DNA from 2 places in the Methylobacterium sp. PvP105 genome. Region 1 is predicted to be linked to the other one. Evidence: predicted binding sites of a transcription regulator. Region 1 holds the regulator's gene; the other holds the start of a gene.
The links. Region 1 encodes HrcA, which represses chaperone genes, less so after heat shock. Its sites were predicted from a motif close to GTTAGCACTCNCNNNNNGNGAGTGCTAAC; they were not measured.
Positions count from the first base shown of each region.

Region 2: a site for HrcA is predicted at 1,516-1,544, ahead of groES (co-chaperone GroES). Genes of this name have one in related genera too.

Region 1 covers NZ_JAGIPA010000001.1:4,100,775-4,104,026, forward strand. The annotation lists gene rph (ribonuclease PH) at 1-463, opposite strand, end outside; gene hrcA (heat-inducible transcriptional repressor HrcA) at 631-1,686, shown strand; gene J3A75_RS20205 (DUF1236 domain-containing protein) at 1,741-2,541, opposite strand; gene J3A75_RS20210 (MFS family transporter) at 2,780-3,252, shown strand, end outside.
Region 2 covers NZ_JAGIPA010000001.1:1,383,397-1,386,648, forward strand. The annotation lists gene groL (chaperonin GroEL) at 1-1,083, opposite strand, end outside; gene groES (co-chaperone GroES) at 1,155-1,445, opposite strand; gene J3A75_RS06610 (CorA family divalent cation transporter) at 1,657-2,643, shown strand; gene J3A75_RS06615 (methyl-accepting chemotaxis protein) at 2,851-3,252, shown strand, end outside.

The DNA.
Region 1 (3,252 bases):
GCGGATCGACGGAGATGATCGAGCGCGTCCGCATCCAGGCGAAGCAATCGTGCAGCGCCACCCAGGCGCCCGTGATCGCGGCCGTCCGTGTGCCGCCGTCGGCCTGGATCACGTCGCAGTCGATCGTGATCTGGCGCTCGCCCATGGCCGGCAGGTTGGTGACGGCGCGCAGCGACCGGCCGATCAGCCGCTGGATCTCCTGGGTCCGGCCCGACGGTTTCCCGGAACCGACCTCGCGGCGGGTGCGTTCGTGCGTCGCACGCGGGAGCATGGCGTACTCGGCCGTGACCCAGCCCTTGCCGGAACCGCGCAGCCACGGCGGCGCGCGCTCTTCCAGGGACGCGGTGCAGAGCACCCGGGTGTTGCCGAAACTTACGAGGCACGAGCCCTCGGCGTAGCGCGAGACCGCGCGCTCCAGGCTCACGGGCCGCAACTCGTCGGCGGCACGCTTGGAAGGCCGCATCGCGGGCCCCTTCTGTCGAGAGTGTCGAGGGCCGCGCTCTTAGGCCGCCGCGCAACCACGGGCAAGCATCGCCGTGCGGATTGATCCGCGCGGGACGGTTGGACATGATCGGACCACAGGATGACCTCGTGACACACCCCAGTCCCAACTTCCCGAACGGCCAGTCCATGCAGGCGCTCGCCGCCCTCAACGAGCGTGCCCGGGAGATCTTCCGGCAGATCGTCGAGAGCTATCTCACCACCGGCGAGCCGGTCGGGTCCCGGAACCTGGCGCGCATCCTCCCGATGGCGCTGTCGCCGGCCTCGATCCGCAACGTCATGGCGGATCTGGAGCATTCCGGCCTGATCTTCGCCCCGCACACGTCCGCCGGCCGCCTGCCCACGGAATTGGGCCTGCGCTTCTTCGTCGACGCGATGCTCGAGCTCGGCGACGTCAGCCAGGACGAGCAGGCGCGGATCGAGGCGCAGATGCGCGCCGCCGCCTCGGGCCACACGTTCGACTCGGCCCTGGCCGAGGCCTCGACCATGCTGTCCGGGGTCTCCCGGGGCGCCGGGGTCGTCCTGACCACGAAGGCGAACGTCAACCTGAAGCACATCGAGTTCGTGCGCCTCGATCCGGCCCGGGCCCTCGTCATCCTCGTCTCGGACGACGGCTCGGTGGAGAACCGCCTCGTGGACCTGCCGCCGGGCCTGCCGGCCGGCGCGCTCCAGGAGGCGACGAACTTCCTGAACGCGCGCCTGCAGGGCCGCACGCTCGGCACGCTCCGCGCCGAGATCGAGGCCGGTCGCAAGGCGATGAAGCGGGAGCTCGACGCGATCACCGAGCGCCTCGTCGATGCCGGGCTCGCCACGCCGGTCGGCCCGTCGGAGGCGCGCCAGCTGATCGTGCGCGGGCAGGCCAACCTGCTCGACGACCTGCGCGCGGTCGAGGACCTCGAGCGCATCCGCCTGCTGTTCAACGATCTGGAGACCCAGAAGGACGTGATCGATCTCCTGTCCCGCGCCGAGGGCGGCGAGGGCGTGCGGATCTTCATCGGCTCGGAGAACAAGCTGTTCTCGCTGTCGGGCTCCTCGCTGATCGCGGCGCCGTTCCGCGACGGTTCGCAGAAGATCGTCGGCGTCGTCGGCGTGATCGGTCCGACCCGGCTCAACTACGCGCGGATCGTGCCGATGGTCGACTACACGGCGCGCGTGGTGTCGAAGCTCCTGGACGGCGGGCGGTAGAGGGCACCGGGCAGAGGATCCGCCCGGCGCACCGATCTTCCTGTGACCGCCCGCTCAGGCCGGGATCACGTCCACGATCTCGTAGGTGTCGGGATCGATGATCACGATATCGTCCCGCACGAGGATGAAGTCGTAACCTTCGTATTCCGGCACCAGCTCGATGATCGCCGGCGGCAGCCGGTGGAGGGTGATCGAGCGCGGGATCGCCGTGCCCACCGCCAGACCGAAGGCCACGTCCCGGAGCGGCGAGACGCCCAGGCGCGTGATCGAGCTGCGGAACTCGGTCCGCTGACGGGTATCGAGGCGGCCGACAGCGCCGCGGACGGCGCCGCGGTCGCGGGCGCCGGCGCGGCCACCCCGTTCCGCGGCCGGACCGCGATCGCCGCGCGCGGGACCGGCCGCGTCGCGGTTGCCGCGCTCGGGACCGGCGCCGGGCTCGCGCCCACCCCGCTCGCCCCGGTCCCCGCGATCGCCGGCACCGGGATTCGCGGCCGGCCCGCCCCGGTCCGCCGGTCCGTTGCGCTCGGCCGCGCCGCCCGGACGGCCCGGCCCCTCGGTACCGCGACCGGCGGCGCCGCCCGGCTCGGCGCCGCGCGGGCCACCCTCGGCCCCGCCGGGGCCGCGCATCGCCCCGCCCTCGGCCCCGCCGGCGCCACCCCGCATGCCGCCGCCCGCACCGCCGCCCGCACCGCCACCGGCCGGACCGGCGCCCGCACCGGCCGCGCCACCGGGACCGCCGGCGCCGCCGCCGCCGGGTCCGGCTCCGCCGCCGCCCGGGCCGCCCTGCGCGAACGCCGTCGCCGCTCCGGCGACGACGAGGGCCGCCGCGACCGTGTCTCTCAGAATCCGCTTCATGGCTTCTCCTCCTGGGGTGGTCGGAGCGCCATCGACGCCCACGCCGGGCCGCAACGGGGCCTCGGGGCGAACCGTTCCGTCCCGCGGCACTGTGGACGCGCGGCCGGTGACACGCGCCCGCGCTGTCCTCGGCTAAGTCGGATCACGGTCTTGCGATCAGGCGCGTCACCTGTAACGTCGCGCCGCACGAAGAAGAGACCGGTTTCGGCCGGCATCAAGATTGATCCACGGAGACGCCATGTCCGCCTCTCGAGACGATACGATCGGTATCGCACCGAGTGCCCTCGATGATGCTGCGGACCGGAAGCGCCGGATCTGGGCGATCGTCGGATCGTCCTCGGGCAATCTCGTCGAGTGGTACGACTTCTACTGCTACGCGTTCTTCGCGCTCTACTTCGCGCCGGCCTTCTTCCCGAAGGGCGATTCCACCAGCCAGCTCCTGCAGACCGCCGGCATCTTCGCGGTGGGCTTCTTCATGCGACCGATCGGCGGATGGCTGTTCGGGCGCATCGCCGACCGGGTCGGCCGCCGGACCTCGATGGTCATCTCGGTGCTGATGATGTGCTTCGGCTCGCTGCTGATCGGCATCCTGCCGACCTACGAGCATGTCGGCACGCTGGCGCCCGTGCTGCTGCTCCTCGCCCGCATGCTCCAGGGCCTGTCGGTCGGCGGCGAGTACGGCACTTCGGCCACCTACATGAGCGAGGTGGC
Region 2 (3,252 bases), 2.7 Mb from region 1:
GTCGTAGTCCGAGGTGGTCTCCTCGATCTGCGCCTTGATCTGCGAGATGCGGCCCTCGATGTCGGACTTCTCGCCGACGCCGTCGATGATCGTGGTGTTCTCCTTCTCGATACGCACGCGCTTGGCGCGGCCGAGCATGGGGAGCGTCACGTTCTCGAGCTTGATGCCGAGATCCTCGGCGATCATCTGGCCCTTGGTCAGGATCGCGATGTCCTCGAGCATCGCCTTGCGGCGATCACCGAAGCCCGGCGCCTTGACGGCCGCGACCTTGAGGCCGCCGCGGAGCTTGTTGACGACGAGCGTGGCGAGCGCCTCGCCCTCGATGTCCTCGGCAATGATCAGGAGCGGCTTGCCGGTCTGAACAACGGCCTCGAGCACCGGCAGCATGGCCTGGAGCGAGGAGAGCTTCTTCTCGTGGATGAGGATGTAGGGGTCCTCGAGCTCGGCGACCATCTTCTCCGCGTTCGTGATGAAGTACGGGGAGAGGTAGCCGCGGTCGAACTGCATGCCCTCGACGACGTCGAGCTCGGTCTCGGCCGTCTTGGCCTCCTCGACCGTGATCACGCCCTCGTTGCCCACCTTCTGCATGGCGTGGGCGATCATCTCGCCGATCTCCTTGTCGCCGTTGGCGGAGATCGTGCCGACCTGGGCGACCTCGTCGGAGGTCGAGACCTTCTTGGCGCGCGCGATGATGTCCTTGACGGCGGCCTGGGTGGCGAGGTCGATGCCGCGCTTCAGGTCCATCGGGTTGATGCCGGCGGCGACGTACTTGGCGCCCTCGCGGACGATGGCCTGGGCCAGCACGGTCGCGGTGGTGGTGCCGTCACCCGCGATGTCGTTGGTCTTCGAGGCCACTTCGCGCACCATCTGGGCGCCCATGTTCTCGAACTTGTCGGCGAGCTCGATCTCCTTGGCGACCGTCACACCGTCCTTGGTGATGCGCGGGGCGCCGAAGCTCTTCTCGATCACGACGTTGCGGCCCTTCGGGCCCAGCGTCACCTTCACCGCATCCGCGAGGATGTCGACGCCGCGCAGCATCTTATCGCGGGCGTCGGCGGAGAAACGAACGTCTTTCGCTGCCATTGTGTGCCTCTTAGCTACTGGTTGAACCCCAAGGCCGGGACGGCCTCAAAGGGCGATGACGGGTGATCCGATCAGAGGGCGACGACTCCCATGATGTCGGATTCCTTCATGATCAGGAGGTCCTGACCGTCGATCTTGACCTCGGTGCCGGACCACTTGCCGAACAGGACGCGGTCGCCGGCCTTCACGTCGAGCGCGTTGACGCGGCCCTGCTCGTCGCGGGCGCCGGGGCCGACGGCGACGACTTCGCCCTCCTGCGGCTTCTCCTTGGCGGTGTCCGGGATGATGATGCCGCCCTTGGTCTTCTCTTCGCTCTCGATGCGACGGACGACCACGCGGTCGTGCAGCGGACGGAACTTCATGAGCTGCCCTCTTGCTTCAGGTCTGGAGTTGGCGTTGATGCGGCCGGCGGGACCGCTCGCGAACTCGACTGTTAGCACTCTGTCTCGGCGAGTGCCAAAGACGGCCGCGAGATAGGCGCGGGCGGGTTCCGAGTCAAGGCTGTCGCACCCCCGCGCGACGGTGCGATGACGCGCCGGCGGCTCCTTTCCCCCTCATGGATAACGCGCTCTCATGCTGAGCCTGCACGGACCCGAAGGCCCGGTGGCGCTGCAACCCGGCAGGCCGGTCGCGCGCGACACCGTGTGGCTCGACCTGAACGATCCCACGCCGGAAGAGGCCGCGGCGGTCGAGGCCGCGACCGGTCTGCGCGTGCCGTCCCGGGCGGCGCTCTCGGAAGTGGAGACGTCGAGCCGCCTGCGCCGGGTGAAGGGCGGGCTCTCGCTCTCGACGCCGATGATCACCTTCGAGCAGAGCGCGTCGCAGCTGAAGCCGCTGGGCTTCCTGCTGACCAAGGATCACCTCGTCACGATCCGCTTCCACGAGCTGCGCGCCTTCGAGACCTCCGCGAAGCGCATCGCGGACGGCGACGGCAGCACGACACCCAGCGAGATCTTCCTCGTCGTCCTGGAAGAGCTGGTCGACAGCCTCGCCGACGCCCTGGAAGACATGGGATCCGAGCTCGACACGCTCTCCACCCGCATCTTCGACTTCGACGTCCGCGGCGCAGAGCGGCGGCGCCTGGAGCGCCCCCCGCCCCGGCGCCGCGATCTCGCCCTGCGCCGGATTCTGCGCGGCATCAGCAACCGCGGGAAGGTTCTGGGAAAGATCCGGTCGAGCCTGCTCGGCCTCGAACGGATCATCCCGTTCGTCGCCGCGGCCTGCGACGGCCTCGGCCTGCCGGAGGATTCCCGCTTCGAGACGATCAAGCGGGACATCGAGTCCCTCGACGAGTTCGAGACGCGGCTCGCCGAGAACGTCCAGTTCCTGCTCGACGCCGCCCTCGGCCTCATCACGATCGAGCAGAACAACGTCTTCCGGGTCCTCACCGTAGTCTCGGTGGTCGGCGTCCCGCCGACGCTGATCGCGTCGATCTACGGCATGAACTTCAAGCACATGCCCGAGCTGGATTGGGCTCTCGGATATCCCTACGCGCTCGGCCTGATCCTCTTGAGCGCGGTCGCGCCGATCATATACTTCCGCATGCGGGGCTGGTTCTAATATTGACCGAAAAATTATAGCATTGGAAACACCACATCGCATCTCAGCCGCCGAGGGCGGCGCCGGTCCGGACACGAGCACAGAGCGGACACGGCGTCGCAAGCATTCGTTCGATCTTCGCCCGCGCTTAACCTGAACGAATTCCGAAATAAGCAATTCATTAACGATGCGGCGCTAGACCCGGCGCGGGGGAACGCGAGCGGGACCATGTTCAATCGTACTGTCTTCAACGAGGCCCAGGCCAAGATCGACGCCCTGGACCGCTCACTCGCGATCATCGAATTCTCGATGGACGGGACCGTCCTCCACGCGAACCAGAACTTCCTGCGGCTGATGAAGTACAGCCTCAGCGACGTCCAGAGCCGGCATCACCGCATCTTCGTGGACAAGAGCTATGCCGAGACCGCGGAGTACGCCGCGTTCTGGGACAAGCTCAAGGACGGTCAGTACGTCACGGGCGAGTTCCTGCGCCTCGACAAGGAGGGCGACTCGGTCTGGCTCGAGGCGACGTACAATCCCGTCCTCGACGCGCGGGGCAAGCCGATCAAGGTCGTAAAGTTCGCCGCGGACATCTCCGCGAAGAAGAAGGAGATCAATCGGCTCCTGACG